2 regions of the Pseudarthrobacter sp. genome follow, and region 2 is predicted to be linked to the other one. Evidence: predicted binding sites of a transcription regulator. Region 2 holds the regulator's gene; the other holds the start of a gene.
The links. Region 2 encodes HrcA, which represses chaperone genes, less so after heat shock. Its sites were predicted from a motif close to TTNGCACTCGNNNNNNNCGAGTGCNAA; they were not measured.
Positions count from the first base shown of each region.

Region 1 (8,019 bases), on a different contig from region 2:
CGTGCGCCAGCGCTGGGGCTGCTCGCCGTATCAGGCCATGCAGTCACTAGCCGAGCTGACCTCCATCCACCCCGCCCCCGCCACCACCGTGCGGCTCAAGCGCAGTGTGCTGGACAGCATCCGCGACCGCAACGAGCTCGCCGGCAGGCTTCGCCGCGCTGCCGAGCTTGGCAGCTTCAGCCGCGCCTCCACTACCAGCCCGTGGCACGGCGCCCGGCTGCTCACCCGCAAGGAGACCGAGGAGGCCCAGGAACTCGCCCGGTCAGTGGCCAAGAACCTGCCTGTCCTGCGCGACCGGATGAACAGCGTGGCCGAACACGCCGAAATCCGGCTTGGCACGTCCTTCTCGGAGTGGGGGGAGCAGCTCGAGCTCCTCATGGCTGTCCGCGAAAGCCTCGACAAGTTCACACCTGACATCTTCGACAGGCCGGTCAACGATCTCATCTCCGCCACGGCGTCCTCCGCCTGGCGCCGGGAGCGGAATGTCGACATGGCCTCGATGCAACGTTCCCGCCTGCGCCGCGTCGCGAAGGAGTACGTCCGTCCGGGCGTCCACATCACCGATCTCCACAGCTCGCTGGTGCTGGTGCAGGACCAGCGTGCCCTCTGGTCAGGCTACGCCACCTCGCAGCGCCATCCGGCCGTCCCCTCGGGCCTTGCCGAGATGAACGTGATGTACAGGTCCCTGGACCGGGAGCTGACCCAGTTGGGGGAAGCCCTCCGGTACACGCAGGCCGGCGGTTCGCTGGCCACGGCCCGCTATGAGGAACTCATGGAGCGGCTGGAGCGGCTCGTGGCCGACACCCACACGCTGAAAACGCTGCCCGAGCGCACCCTGCTTGTAGAAAACATGCGCGAGCACGGCCTGGGGGAGCTCCTCGCCGATCTTGCGGAGCGGGAGGTTCCCGCAGAGTCCGTCGCAGCCGAGCTTGAACTGGCCTGGTGGCAGTCCGCGCTGGAAGCGATGATCAGCGGGGACGATTACCTGGCTATGTCTGACGGGGACGCACTCCGGCAGCTTGAGGCCGAATACCGGCTCGCGGACAACGCCCATATTGCCAGCGGCGCGGCGCGCCTGCGCTGGGAACTGTCCGAACGGTGGCGTGCCGCGCTTGCGGAACATCCGCGCCAGGCCCAACTCCTCAGGAGCCTGCTCAAGGACGGCCGGGTTACCCTCGCCGCGCTGACGGCCCAGGCAGCCGAGCTGGTCCCCATGCTGGTGCCGGTCTGGTCGGTCAGCCCGTACCTCATGACCGGGCTCCTGCCGGCGGAACAGCGCTTCGACGCCGTGGTCATCCTGGACGCCGAAGCGACGTCGCTGCAGGCCGTCCTGCCCGCCATCGCCCGCGCCAGGCAGGTCATTGCTTTCGGTGATGCCAAGATTGCCAGCCCCCGGACGTTCACGGTGGGTGTTGAGCGGCTGGCCGCCGGTGAAGCGGCCCACCAGCGCGTCGAAAGCGCGTTCTCGGCGCTGTCTGCCATCCTGCCTGTCTGGCGGCTGAATTTTGTCTACCGCGCGGTTGACGAGGACCTGGTCCTGCAGCTGAGCAAGAACTCTTACGACGGCGCCCTCCGCAGGCTCCCCGAGGGACAGTCCGCCACGGGCTTGGACAGGGCGCTGCTGGTGGAGTACCTTCCCGACGGCACCGGACTGCCCAGTGCCGACCACGAAGGCGTCGAATCCGTAGTGGCCGAGGTTAACCGGGTGGTGCAGCTGGTCTTTGAGCACGCCCGGACACGGCCGCGCACATCGCTGGCAGTGGTCACCGCCAGCCTTCGCCATGCTGCCCGGATCGGTGAGTCCATCCGTCTTCAGCTCCCGAACCACCCGGGCCTGGCCAGCTTCTTCAGCGCAGGATCCGAGTCGTTCCGGGTGGTTGACCTTGAGAGGGCGCAGGGCCTGGTCCGTGACCACGTGATCTTCTCACCCGGTTTCGGCCGCACTCCGCACGGCCGGGCGCTGCACAATTTCGGACCCCTGTCCGCTGAGGGCGGGCGGGAAAAATTCGCTTTGGCGATGACACGTGCACGGCGTTCACTCCACGTCCTGACGTGTTTCCAGCCCGAAGACCTCGATCACACGCGGCTGTCCTACGGCGCGGTGGACTTCTACGAGCTCCTGAACCGTGAGATTGCGGGAAAGACCGATCTCGGAACTCCGGCCTCGCGTGCCGCCGCCAGTGAGCAGGCGCTTGGGGCCGATCCCCTCGTCGCCGATCTTGGTGACCGGCTGCGTGCCCGCGGTGCCCGCGTCTGGCACCAGTACGACGGCGTGATTGACGTGGTGGCCGCAGCAGACCCGCTCAGCACCATGGGGCAGGACGACGCCGAGATTCCGCGGCCGGTGGCCATCGAATCGGATGGCACGGAGCAATACCGCATCATGAGTGTCCGTGAGCGGAGCCGGCTCCGTCCGCAGCTGCTGGAACGGATGGGCTGGCGGTACATGCCGCTGTGGACCATCGAAGTCTTCACGGACCCGTCCGCCTGCGCGGACCGGATCGCGGGTTACCTGGGCCTTGAGAATATTCTGCCGCCCGGACGGGGCGCGGCTTCGGGCGGATTCTTTGACGAGGACATGGACCCGCTCGCGCTTGCGAGCGAAGGAAACGACAGGAACGACGACCAGGCCGGACGCCTGGCCAGTGAGGAGGCGGTTGTTGTGACCCCACGGAACGCCGACCAGGCAGATACACACGGTAACGACCAGGCGGACGACGCACGAAACGGGAACGCGGCTGTGCCGGAGCGCCAGCTGCCTGGGACAGCTGGCATCCTGCCCAACAAGGCTGCGGAGGATGACCCGAAGCGCTGGGGCGATGGCCCCGACAACGATCACGACGCATGGCTGAAGGAAAACAAGCCGCCGCACTGGGGCTGACCTCCAGGCTGCAGCGGCGTCACCCGGCCCCGCCCTCGGGTCCCACCAGGACGAAAAACAGCTTGCCCTGAGTGGAGGCTCCCGCCAGCCGGGCAGCCTGCTCCGGGGCTGCTGCCACGACGATCAGCCCGTCGGTCTCGCCGGTGCCCAACCACTGACCCGTCTTGCCGCCTTGCCCTGACGTCCACAGGACGGGAACGGATGAAGCCAGCACCTCCGAGGGGGAATGCTGGTCGTAGCCGTTCGCCCCGGTCAGCACCACGTTGACCAGTTGCCCGGGCGATACGAGCTGGATGGAGGAGGGATCGGCCATCCTCAAGGGCACGGCTGCGGAGCCCGGTGGCGTTCCGGTCAGGAGGCCGGGACCCAGCAGCAGGGAGTCTGTCACCAGTTGGCCCTTCCGCAATGGGGCTGCCAGTTGCTTTCCCGCGGCGTCACCGGTGTCGGACATGGACCCGGCAGTGAGCATCCCCGGCGGGATTTTCGTGGCCGTCAGGTCCGTGGCTGTCAAGGCCGTGCCTGCGGGGAGATCCCGCGCCGCCGCCAACACCGAGACCGTATCGGCGGGCGGGGGAGTGAGCTGATGGACCGTGATCCCGGCAGCAAGGCAGAGCAGGAGCGCTATTGCGAGGCGCCGGTTCCGGCCCAGCCAGGACAACAGCCTGTGGCCACCCGCTCCCCGGGGTCGTGCTGACGGGAGCGGACGGCGGGCAGGGCGTCCCGGCGGGGCGGATCCACGGCTGGAACGAAAGAGGGTAGCGGGCATGGGAACCACGCTACGTTCCGGCAACCGAGCCCGACAGAAGCAAAGGTGGCTATGTGGAAAACCGTGCTGCCGACGTCGTACGTCTTTTTTGGCGGGAGGTCAGCTGGCGGCAGCGGCAACCGTGGCAGGTGCCGGCGCCGGTGCGGCCGCGGGGGCGGAGGGGGCAGCCGAAACGGTGCTTCCCTTGGCATCCCGGGAGTCGGTCCGGTAGAAACCGGAGCCCTTGAAGACCACGCCCACGCTGTTGAACTTCTTGCGCAAGGCGCCCTGGCACTCCGGGCATGAAGTCAGGGTGCTGTCGGTAAACGACTGGAAAACGTCGAAGGCGTGGCCGCAATCCTTGCAGGCGTAAGCATAAGTGGGCACTGGTGATCCTCCTCGGGGGCAAACGAGAGGTCCTGTGCTGCGCTGAGCGGAAACCGTCCATTAGCAGTCGTAGGGCCTGAGTGCCAATTCTATCACCCCCGGAAAGCAGCCTTCCGTCAGGCCGGGTCCGGCAGCCGGATCAAACCTGAGGGCGTGAGCGCGGCCGGAACCCTCCGGTCAAAGTCTTCGGCGGGAATGCTTCCGGCCGGGAGCAGTTCGGAATCGAAGACGATGGCCGCAAACGGGATCTCAAGGCCGTTCCCGGCGAGGGAGCCCAACAGGACGTCGTAGTAGCCGCCGCCCTGGCCTATGCGGTTGCCGTCCTTGTCCACGGCCGTAGCGGGGACGAAGAGTGCAGCAACGGAGGCCATGATGCCGAGGCCATGACGCGGTCCGGCCGGTTCCAGCACGGGGGCGTAGCGGCTGCGGACAAACTCGACGCCGGGAGTCCAGTAGGTCCAGCTCAGCCGGCGGCCGGGCTCGCAGACAGGGAGCAGGACCCTGTGGCCATGCCGGTGGAGTTCGATGATCAGGGGCAGCGTGGGCGGCTCCGGGGCCACGCCCAGATAGGCGCAAAAGGTCGACGGCGTCCCACCGGTGAGCTGTTCAGCCCAAGCAGTGCCGTGGACCGCCAGGGCGGCGCCTGCCGCGTCGCGTTGCGTGGGGTCCGTCGCGGCGCGGCGCGCACGATGCTGTGCGCGGATGTCCGCCTTGGCTTCACTGCTGCCTTGGGGCATGCCGCTCCTTCGTTGCCGTTCGGGTGGCCGTTGCAGCGTCTGCGCCGCGCTGGCTCAGGAGCCACCACCAATTACTGAATGGTCAGCCCCTCCGTTAGATTAGTCCAGTGACTACCACTCAGCAGACAGTACGCAAGGCCGTTATTCCAGCTGCCGGCCTCGGCACCAGGTTCCTGCCGGCCACAAAAGCCATGCCCAAGGAAATGCTCCCGGTGGTGGACAAGCCTGCCATCCAGTACGTGGTTGAAGAGGCTGTCAACGTTGGCCTTAACGACATCCTGATGATCACGGGACGCAATAAGCGTGCCCTGGAGGACCACTTCGACAGGGTTCCTTCGTTGGAGGACACGCTGGAAGCCAAGGGCGACCTGGCCAAACTTGAGTCCATCCAGGCAGCCAGCAACCTCGGTGACATCCACTACGTCCGCCAGGGTGACCCCAACGGCCTGGGCCACGCGGTACTGCGTGCAAAGCAGCACGTCGGCAACGAACCGTTTGCCGTCCTCCTCGGCGATGACCTGATCGATGCCCGGGACGAACTCCTCAGCACCATGATCGAAGTCCAGTCCAAGACCGGCGGATCCGTGGTGGCCCTCATCGAGGTGGAACCCTCCCAGATCAGTGCCTATGGTTGCGCCGATGTGCAGGAGATCGACGGTGAAGGCTACGTCAGGATCAACAAGCTCGTCGAAAAGCCCAGCGTGGATGAGGCGCCCTCAAACCTGGCAGTCATTGGCCGCTACGTGCTCCACCCGGCAGTTTTTGACGTGCTCGAGCACACCGGCCCGGGCCGGGGCGGGGAAATCCAGCTGACCGATGCCCTGCAGGAGCTGGCAGCCGGCGATGGTGATGGCTACGGGGTTTACGGCGTGGTCTTCCGCGGCCGCCGCTACGACACCGGTGACAAGCTCAGCTACCTCAAGGCCTGCGTCCAGCTCGCCATCGACAGCGACGACCTTGGCCCCGGGCTGCGGGAGTGGCTGCCGGGCTTCGCGGCCGGCCTCGCTAAATAACTGCCGTGCGCCCCGGATCCATCTGGCCCGTGACACTCGAATGCGGCGACCTGATCCTGCGCCCCATCCGGTACCGGGACAAGAAGGAATGGACCGAGGTCCGTGGGCGCAACAGCGAGTGGCTGGCGCCCTGGGAAGCATCCAACCCGGCACCAGGCGGTGCGCTGCCTGACTACCGGCAGATGGTGCGGTCCTTGAAAATCCAGGCCGCCCAGGGGACGGCCCTGCCGTTCCTCATCACTGAGCGCACACCCAGGTTGGCTGCCCCGGTCATTGTTGGCCAGCTGACCGTGTCCTCGATTGTGTGGGGTTCGGCCATGATGGCCACGCTGGGGTACTGGGTTGACCAGGCGCGCGCGGGTCACGGCATCGCACCCACGGCGGTGGCCATGGCTACAGACCATTGCTTCCAGGCCCTCGGCCTGCACCGTATGGAGATCAACATCCGGCCCGAGAATGGCCCCAGCCTGCGCGTGGTTGAGAAGCTGGGATTCCGTGACGAAGGCTACCGTCCGCGCTTCCTTCACATCAACGGGGAGTGGGCGGACCACAGGTCCTTCGCGCTGACCGCTGACGAGGTCCCGGAGGGACTGCTCGCCCCGTGGCTCGCGTCCCGGTCCTGACCCGCCGGACCTGAACCCTGCATGGGCACTTCCACGGTCATAAATCCAGTGAATTGCCACGTTGCCGGCGACACACCGTTGCTAATGCGGGGGCGGCTGCCCTAATGCTCATACGGTTTTGATTGTGGACTTCCCCCTAAGCAGCTCAGTGATCCTTGTGGTTGCCGTTGTGCTCTGGATCGTATGGGTTGCGCCCTACGTTCTGCGGAACCGCCGGCACCAGGCCCAGGCCGCTGGTGACTTCCTGGCGGAAGTACCAGCCATTGAATCATCGGACCCGAGAGCCGGGACGGTATTGAACATCGCCGCCCAGCAGGAGAAAGCCATGGAGATCAGGAAGAGCCCCGAAACCGCCACGGAAACGTCCGGCAACGCGACGACGCGCGGCGCGTTCCGGATCCGCTATGGCAGGACAGGGATCGCCCTCGTTGGTGTCCTGGCGTTCTTGACCGCGTTTGTTTCGGGTGTTCTCCTGCCGTTCGGAATCGGCAGCGCGCTGCTGCCGGTCACGGGCCTTGCCACCACCATTGCAGCCGTTTTCCTGCTGCGTTTCCTGGCTGTGCGTGACCGCAAAGCCAAAGTGAACGCAGCTTTCCGCTCAGCGATGAGCGCCCCCGCCCGGCGTCAGGGAGCGGCGGCCGCAGACACCGCAGTGCGTCCCGCCGCCCGGCCGGAAAGCCGTCTCTTTGATGCAGAGGCCCACCAGGCCAAGCCGAAGCCAAAGCCCCTTACCGCGATGGAGCTCCGGGAAGCCGCACTGGCTGTTGCGGTAGCCGCCGGAGATGCCAGCGCCGCCGCCGCTTCGCTGGCGCCGGCCGTCACAACCTGGGAACCGGTGGACGTGCCAAAGCCGGTGTACGTTGAGGCCGCCAAGGCCGAGCGTCCGGCGCCCCAGCCGCTTGACCTTCCCGAGGCACCCAAAGCCGTCGGTAAACCGTCCCTGAAGCAGGGCGCTCCCGCAACCACGCCCGGCGCGCCCGCCGCCAAGCCCCTCACCAAGGCGCAGAGCGCCCTAAGCAACCTCGACGACGTCCTGCAGCGCCGCCGCGCCTGATACCCGACCGGGTTCGCCCGGAGCAGACCCAACCGCCCATTAGTCCGGGCGCGGAGTGTCAATTCGCAATGCGGGACGAAAATTTGTAGCCTAAGGTCACCGGTACCGCCGTTCCTTCCCGGGGACACGGACTGTTCCGGGGCTATAGCTCAGTTGGTAGAGCGCTTCGTTCGCATCGAAGAGGTCAGGAGTTCGAATCTCCTTAGCTCCACTGCAAAAGCCTTCTGACCTGCGGAAACGTTGGGTTGGAGGGCTTTTCTCTTGCCAGTTTTCGGGCCAACCACACGGAAACCACACGCTTTGGGAAGAGTTCCAGCGTTCACACGGACTTTCGTTCCGGATGAGGCGGTGGCTCTTTGCCAGACTCTTGGAGTGCCTTAGTGAGATCCGGCGATTCGGTTGCCGTTGCGATCTAATGCTTCTCCGTGACTGCGGTTCCGGAATGACTCAACTGGGCGGCAGCTTGTGTGGAACTGTATTCCTAGTCGATGAGAGTGGCAACGGATTTACGGAAGACATGCGGGGTTACCCATTCATAGGGGATCCAGCGTGGGAGTCCCGCCATTGGCTGCGGAAGTT
Region 1 is NZ_JAKFFD010000062.1:6,727-14,745, reverse strand. Features, by position in the region: gene V6M49_RS05345 (AAA family ATPase) at 1-2,881, shown strand, start outside; gene cpaB (Flp pilus assembly protein CpaB) at 2,901-3,647, opposite strand; gene V6M49_RS05335 (FmdB family zinc ribbon protein) at 3,747-4,013, opposite strand; gene V6M49_RS05330 (5-formyltetrahydrofolate cyclo-ligase) at 4,130-4,750, opposite strand; gene galU (UTP--glucose-1-phosphate uridylyltransferase GalU) at 4,858-5,763, shown strand; gene V6M49_RS05320 (GNAT family N-acetyltransferase) at 5,769-6,386, shown strand; gene V6M49_RS05315 (hypothetical protein) at 6,535-7,440, shown strand; tRNA gene V6M49_RS05310 (tRNA-Ala) at 7,579-7,651, shown strand.
Region 1: V6M49_RS05335 (FmdB family zinc ribbon protein) is a predicted target of HrcA. The motif match lies at 4,074-4,100, and genes of this name have one in related genera.

Region 2 (8,019 bases):
CGACGACGACGACCACGCCGACAAATACGAACTCGCCGACCAGCTGATCGGCGCTGCAGGCCTCAGCTGGTACGAGGTCAGCAACTGGTCCCGGACGCCGGAGCAGGCATGCCGGCACAACCTCGCGTACTGGCGCGGGGACGACTGGTGGGGCATCGGGCCTGGTGCACATTCACACGTGGGCGGGGTGCGGTGGTGGAACGTCAAGCACCCCACGGCCTACGCCGGACGGCTCGCTCAGGGCCTGTCACCGGCGGCCGGGCGGGAAACGCTCGACGCCGAAACCCGCGACGTGGAGCGCGTGATGCTTGAGGCCCGGCTCGTGTCGGGACTGGCCACGTCAACGCTGGGCGAGCACGGCCGTCACGCCATGGCCGGGCTCATTGCCGACGGCCTGGTGGAGCCGCCGGCTGCCTTCCACGGCACGCTGGTATTAACCCTGAAGGGCCGCCTGCTGGCCGACGCCGTGGTCCGCAGGATCCTGCCGGACTGACGAATTAAAGCAACGCGGGGTCACTTCCTGCCCAATACAATGCGATTATCGGGCGTGTAGTGACCCCGCGTTGTGGCCGTTACTTGATCCAGCGCAGGTTGTACTGGTAACGGTGGGGCTGGCCCTTGTTGACATGGATACCTGCGGCCACGGAGAAGCAGGTCAGGGCAATCCAGATCAGGGTGGCGATGACGGCGAAGATGTTTCCGATCACCGGAATGAACACCAGGAGATTGGCCACCAGCGCCGCGATGGTGGGCGGCAGGCTGAAGTTCAGCGCTTCCTTGGATTCCTGGGCGGTGAACGGCCCGCGCTCACGGAAAATCAGGTATATCAACAGCGACGGAACGCAGCCGAGGATCCCGCCGAAGTGTGCCAGCGTGGCCCACTGGCGGTCTTCGCTGGCCGTCAGGGGCAGCGCATTAGCCGGAACGCCCTGGTACTCGGAACGGCCCTGGCCGCCGTGGTCGTCCCGGTGCTCGCGTGCGTTTTGTGCCACGGTTTTCTTCCTTCGAAAGTGCAATGGTGCTGGGTTGGAGAATGCCGGACTGAAGCAACTGCAGCCTCCGCAGTACCAAGAATACTGGTTCAGCCACCAAATGCTGCCGCCAGGAGCGGATCCGGTGTCAGGGCACCGTCAGGAAGTCGATGACTTCCTCCACCCTCCCGAGCAGTGACGCTTCCAGGTCCGCGTAACTGCGGACAGCGCCCAGCAGCTTTTGCCAGCCAAGCCCGATGTCTTCCTTGGTGGAGTGCGGCCAGCCGAACGCTGCCAGGATGCCGGTCTTCCAGTCCTGCCCGCGGGGCACCACCGGCCACTGTTCGATGCCCAGGACAGCAGGCCGGATGGCCTGCCACACGTCAACGTAAGGGTGCCCGACGATCAGGACGTTCCCGGCCGCACCGGGGGAGGCCATCACGGCAGCCGCGATGCGCCACTCCTTCGAGTCGGGCACCAGGTGGTCCACCAGGACCCCCAGCCGCCGTCCCGGACCGGGACCGAATGCGGCCACCGCCCCCGCCAGGTCATCAATGCCATGCAAAGGCTCGACGACGATGCCCTCTACGCGGAGATCGTCACCCCAGACTTTTTCCACGAGTTCGGCGTCGTGTTTTCCCTCCACCCAGATTCTGCTGGCTTTGGCCACCTGGGCACGCTGGCCGGCAACGCGGACCGAGCCGGACGCCGTCCGGCCGGCGGCCACGGGGGCGGCCTGCCGGGGCGCCGGGGGAACGAGCCGGATGGGCTGACCCTCCAGGAGGAACCCGAAGCCCAGCCGGAAGGACCGGGACTTGCCGCGCCGGTCTTCGAGGGCCACTACATGCATGCCGCCGGACTTCTCCACCCGGGTCACCGCTCCCACCCAGCCGGACTGGGCGTCTTCAAGAACCATGCCGCGTTCCACGGGAACCTCAGGCAGTTCGCTCTTGACGGGCGCGGTGATCTCCTGCGGACCCCAGTTCTGGTACTGCATGGATTGATTCCGCCTTGCCGCTAGATCCTGGCCCGGAATTTCGCCCGGAGCGGTACCAATGCTAACAACGGGGTGACTCATATTAGACTGTTAGCACTTGGGCATGTCGAGTGCTAACCCTGCAGTGACCACGGATGGAGGTGGAGTATGAGCGAGCCGCGCAAACTCGAAGTACTGCGCGCCATCGTGGAGGACTATGTGCACTCCCGCGAGCCAGTAGGTTCAAAAGCGCTCGTGGAACGCCACCACCTCGGCGTGTCCAGTGCCACCATCCGCAACGACATGGCGGCCTTGGAAGACGACGGCCTGATCACGGCCCCGCACACCAGCGCCGGACGGATCCCCACAGACAAAGGCTATCGGCTGTTTGTGGACCAGATTTCAGCGGTAAAGCCGCTTTCCCACGCGGAACGGCGTGCCATCCAGTCGCTGCTGGAGGGCGCCGACGATCTGGACGACGTCCTGGACAGGACCGTCAGGATGCTGTCGCAGCTGACCAACCAGGTCGCCGTAGTGCAGTATCCGCATCTGAGCCGCGCCACCATCCGCCACATCGAATTCGTCCTGCTCGCGCCCCGGCAGGTCCTGGTGGTCCTCATCGCCACCACCGGCAAGGTCGAACAGCGCGTGATCGACATCGGCCAGGACCTCGGCGACGACGCCATCGCCGCGCTGCGGACACACTTCCTCGGATCACTCGCGGGCATCTCGCTGAGCCGGCTGACCCCCTCGCTGCCCGGAGTCGTTTCGTCCGTCAGCCCGGGCCAGCGCGCGGCGGCCCAGGCCCTGGCCCACGGGCTGGAAACGCTCGCCCACAGCAGTCGCGAGGAACGCATGGTCATGGCCGGAACGGCGAACCTCGCCCGCTCCAATGTGGATTTTCCGCTCAGTATCGGACCGGTCCTGGAAGCGCTCGAGGAGCAGGTTGTCCTGCTGCGCCTCCTGAGCGACATGGCGCAGGATCCGAGGGGCGTGGCAGTCAGCATCGGGCGTGAAAACCCGTACGACGGACTAGCGGAAGCCTCCGTGGTGGCCACGGGCTACGGACCAGACAGCACTGCCAAGATCGGTGTGCTCGGCCCTACCCGGATGGACTACCCCACCACCATGGCCGCCGTCAGGGCAGTAGCCCGTTACCTTTCAAGAATTCTGGGTCCGTAACAGCATCACGGTCCAGGCACGAAGAGCAGTGCCGGCAGCACGCCTGCCGTCAGTACAACAAGGAAGAGATACGAACTTTGAGCAGCCACTACGACGTCCTCGGAGTCTCGCCGGAAGCCACCGGGGAAGAGATCAAGAAGGCCTACCGCAAGCTGGCCCGCACTCTCCACCCGGACGTAAACCCCGGGGACGATGCATCGGACCGCTTCAAGGCCGTGACCCATGCCTACGAGGTACTTTCGGACCCGCAAAAGCGCCGGATCTATGACACCACCGGCAATGAGAACGGCACCGACAACGGGTTCGGCGGCGGTGGATACTCCGGCCAGGGCTTCGCGTTCCAGGACATCTTCGACACGTTCTTCGGGGCCGGCGGCACCTCCGGCCCCGCTTCCCGGGTCCGCCGCGGCCAGGACGCGCTGATCAGTGTACGGATCGAACTCCGCGATGCCGTGTTCGGCGTCAACCGGAAACTCGAAGTGGACACAGCCGTCACCTGCCCCACCTGCAACGGGTCATGCTGCCGCGACGGCAGCCACCCTGTGCGCTGTGATATCTGCGGCGGCAGCGGCCAGGTCCAGCGCGCGGTGCGCTCCATCCTGGGCCAGGTCATGACGGCGGCCCCATGTGGCAGTTGCGAAGGCTTCGGGACGGTCATCAAGGACCCCTGCAACGAATGCAGCGGCCAGGGCCGCATCCGCAGCCGGCGGTCGCTCACCATCAAGGTGCCGGCCGGTGTTGCCACGGGCACCCGGATCCAGCTCTCCGGGCAGGGCGAAGCAGGCCCGGCCGGCGGACCGTCCGGGGACCTGTACGTGGAACTCCGGGTCAACAACGACGCCACGTACGCACGCGACGGTGACGACCTGCACGCAACGCTGCACATCCCGATGACTGCCGCCGCCCTAGGCACCGAGCTGTCACTGGAAACCTTTGACGGGCTGCAGGAAATCGACGTCAAGGCAGGGACGCAGTCAGGGGAGATCATCACGCTCCGTGGACTCGGCGTGACGCACCTGCGCGGTTACGGCCGCGGGGACCTGATGGTCCATCTGCAGGTGGAGACGCCGGCCAAGCTGGATGCCGCGCAGGAGGATCTCCTGCGGCAGCTGGCGAAGCTCCGGGGCGAGCAGTTCACGGAAGGCAAACTGGCTGCCAGCGGCGGCGTCTTTGCCAAGCTGCGGGACCGGTTCGGTAACCTGTAGCGGTGAGCAATCCCGTTTTCTTCAGCGGTGCCGGGTCGCTGGACGGTCTGGTGCCCGGTGCCCGTTTTGTCCTTCAAGGGCCGGAGGCACGCCACGCCGTGACCGTAAAACGGCTATCTCCCGGAGAGGCGGTGGACATTGCCGATGGCGCCGGAAGGCGGCTGACGGGAACTGTTGTGTCGGCGTCGCCCGCGGAGCTCACCGTGGAATGCTCCGCCCTCGTTGTGGAGGACCGGCCCGACATCCGGCTTGTGCTGGTGCAGGCCCTGGCCAAGGGGGACCGCGATGAACTGGCCGTGGAAACGGCAACCGAACTCGGGATTGATGCCGTAGTTCCCTGGCAGTCCGAGCGATCAATTGTCCGCTGGAAGGGTGAGCGCGCGGCCAAGGCCCACGCAAAATGGCAGTCCGTGGTCACTGCCGCCGCCAAGCAGGCACGCCGCGCCTGGATCCCCGAGGTGCGCGCCGCCGTCGAAACGCCAGGCCTTGCGGCGGCCGTGGCGGCAGCGGATCTGGCCGTAATCCTGCACGAAGACGCGGTCCGGCCGCTCCGGTCTGTCCTGGAATCATGGCAGGGCACCCAGGCTGACGGCGGACCCCGGGAAATTCTGCTCATCGTTGGTCCGGAGGGCGGAATCAGTCCCCGCGAAGTCACCCGGCTTTGCGACGCCGGCGCCGTGACGGCGCTCTTGGGACACCACGTCCTGAGGTCATCCACGGCCGGACCGGCAGCGGTTGTTCTGGCGAGTGATGTACTGGGACGCTGGACAGCACCGGTATCCTGAGGCCGACTGCTGCGCGGGCTGTTACCGGACGTTGAAGTTCCGCGTATCCACATTCAGCTCCTGGCTGGTGCCGGCCGCATCCACCTGCGAAACGCGGAGCTCGTAACTCCCCGAGGACAGGCTAAGGGCAAGCGTAAAGACTCCGGACTGGGCGGCTTCGGCAGCTGCAGTGGTCTCCCCGGTCAGGTAGGGCGCCTTGTTCCCGTTCGCTTCGGCCCGCAGGATCTGCCAGCGGAGTTTACCGCCCGGAACCGTGCTGCGGCCGGTGATCTTGACGCTTCCGCCGGCCAAATCAGTCCCTTCCTGCGGATCGATGATCCACACGGGCGCCACCATTCCGGCAGCTCGGGACATGGGGTCGCCAAGCTGGACGTGGTCGAAGGCAACGTAATCGGTGTGGCTATCCACCAGGATCCTGACCTGGATCTGCTGGCCGGAATCGATCAGGCCGGAACTCGCGGCCGCTGCCGTAGCGGTAAAGACCAGTTGCTGAATGGCGCGGCCGGCCATGTCGGCGTCGAGATTGCTGTTAAAGGCATCCTCCGAGACGTCGACGGTAATGACGTTCTTGCCGGAGATGGACGAGGCGAGTTTTTCGGGATCCTGCCAGGGCGTGAAGAAATCCGGGTCCAGCGGCTTCTCGGACATCATGGCCCGCAGGGCGCGGGTCACTGGATTCTCCTGCTCCGGCACGTCCCGGAACTCCCGGTATAGGAACACGTTGCTGTTGCTTCGGCCAATCCAGTAGACCGGGGCCTTATTCGAGGACTGTGTGGTTTCCAGGGGCGCGCTGGTGGAAGGTGCCCCCGGGGAGCCGGTGGCGGCAGCACTGGAGTTTGCCGTCAGGTTGGGCTCAGGGCTGGGGTCCGCGATACAACCGGTGAGAAGGAGGAATGCTGGCAGCAGGCCCAGGAAACGTTGCGGACGAAAACGCGGCGCGACGCGCCTGGCACTGAGGGGGGTCGCTGTTTCCGGCACTCTCGTGGCCTGTCCTTTCCGGCTGTGAAATGGCGAGGCCTGGGCCCCGTGAGCCGGTCCCCGGACGGCTATGATTTCCAGCATCGCATAGCCAGCTCCGCCAGAAAGACCGAATCCGGGCTGCCGGCCCAACTGCAACGGGAACGATATGAGCCCGATATGAAGTTGATACCTAATGACGCCAACCGTCCCGCAGTATGCCGGTGACGGGCACCCTCGCCGGGGACCGCCTGACGCTGCCGGGAGGTGCCTCCTGGCGTAAGATGGAAGGACTCCGCTGGCTCCTGCATGCTCGGCAACAGCCCCCACGCAGCAGCCGGCGCACTTAATTTTTCGAACTGGAGGGGACCACGGGCCTGCGGGCCAGCACCATGACTGAATCAGCGAACGGAAAGCGCCGGCTCAATACTGACCGCGCCGCCGGAGAATTCCCCCATTCACTTCCCGGTGTCCGGACGGAGGTGGTTCTCTTTGACAACTCCGATCAGATGGTCCAATCGCTCGGCAGCCATGACGAGGCCCTGCGTTACATCGAAGAGCAGTTCCCGTCCGTTAACTTCCACGTCCGCGGAAACGAACTGTCCCTCAGCGGCCCTGCCAACGAAGTTCCCCGCATCATGCGGCTGCTGCATGAAGTGCGCGGCCTCGTGGCCCGTGGCACAGTCATCAGCCCCGCGGTGTTGCACCAGCTCGTCGCCTTGCTCCGCAGCCAGTCATTGCAGAACCCTGTGGACGTCCTCACCCATGACATCCTCTCCAGCAGGGGGAAGACCATACGGCCCAAGACGCTGAACCAGAAGAACTACGTGGACGCGATTGATGCGAACACGGTGATCTTCGGGATTGGCCCTGCAGGCACGGGTAAGACGTACCTCGCGATGGCCAAGGCCGTCCAGGCGCTGCAGCAGAAAGAAGTCAGCCGTATTATCCTGACCCGGCCCGCAGTCGAGGCCGGCGAGCGGCTGGGGTTCCTGCCGGGCACCCTGAGCGACAAGATCGATCCCTATCTGCGCCCGCTGTACGACGCGCTGCACGACATGATGGACCCCGAGTCCATCCCGCGCCTGATGGCCGCCGGGACCATCGAAGTGGCGCCGCTGGCTTACATGCGAGGACGCACGCTCAACGACGCCTTCATCATCCTGGACGAAGCGCAGAACACCACACCTGAACAGATGAAGATGTTCCTCACGCGTTTGGGTTTCGGGTCCAAAATGGTGGTCACCGGAGACGTCACCCAGGTGGACCTGCCCTTCGGCACACGCTCGGGGCTGCGGATCGTGGAGGAGATCCTGCAGGGGATCGAGGACGTAAACTTCACCCTCCTGGACGACACGGACGTGGTCCGCCACCGGCTTGTGGGCGACATCGTGCGTGCCTACAGTCTCTGGGACGATGTCCAGCGGAACAAAGTAAAACACTCGGTAAGCCGGGTAAAGCGGGGGGAAAGCGCGTGAGCATTGAAGTAAACAACGAATCCGGCATCCAGGTTGATGAAGCGGAGCTCGTAGCGCTGTCCCGGTACGTTTTTGAGCAGCTGTACATCCACCCGCAGGCTGAACTCTCCATTCTCCTGGTGGATGAACCCGCCATGGAAAAGCTCCACATCGAGCTTATGGACGAGCCGGGATCCACCGATGTGCTCTCGGTCCCCATGGACGAGCTGACCCCCGGCACGCCGGACCGGCCCACTCCCCAGGGGATGCTGGGTGACATCGCCGTCTGCCCCCAGGTGGCTCAGGTGCAGGCCGTCACTGCCGGGCACTCCCTGCAGGATGAGATGCTGCTGCTGACCACGCATGGGATCCTCCACCTGCTCGGCTATGACCACGCAGAGCCCGAGGAAAAGGAAGAAATGTTCGGCCTCCAGCGCCAGCTGCTTTCCGGCTTCACCGGCAAAGAAGCACCTGCCGAGACCACGC
Region 2 is NZ_JAKFFD010000149.1:5,065-13,083, forward strand. Features, by position in the region: gene hemW (radical SAM family heme chaperone HemW) at 1-493, shown strand, start outside; gene V6M49_RS12060 (DUF4870 domain-containing protein) at 573-992, opposite strand; gene V6M49_RS12065 (DUF3097 domain-containing protein) at 1,120-1,968, opposite strand; gene hrcA (heat-inducible transcriptional repressor HrcA) at 2,116-3,129, shown strand; gene dnaJ (molecular chaperone DnaJ) at 3,207-4,334, shown strand; gene V6M49_RS12080 (16S rRNA (uracil(1498)-N(3))-methyltransferase) at 4,337-5,119, shown strand; gene V6M49_RS12085 (GerMN domain-containing protein) at 5,141-6,097, opposite strand; gene V6M49_RS12090 (PhoH family protein) at 6,469-7,554, shown strand; gene ybeY (rRNA maturation RNase YbeY) at 7,551-8,019, shown strand, end outside.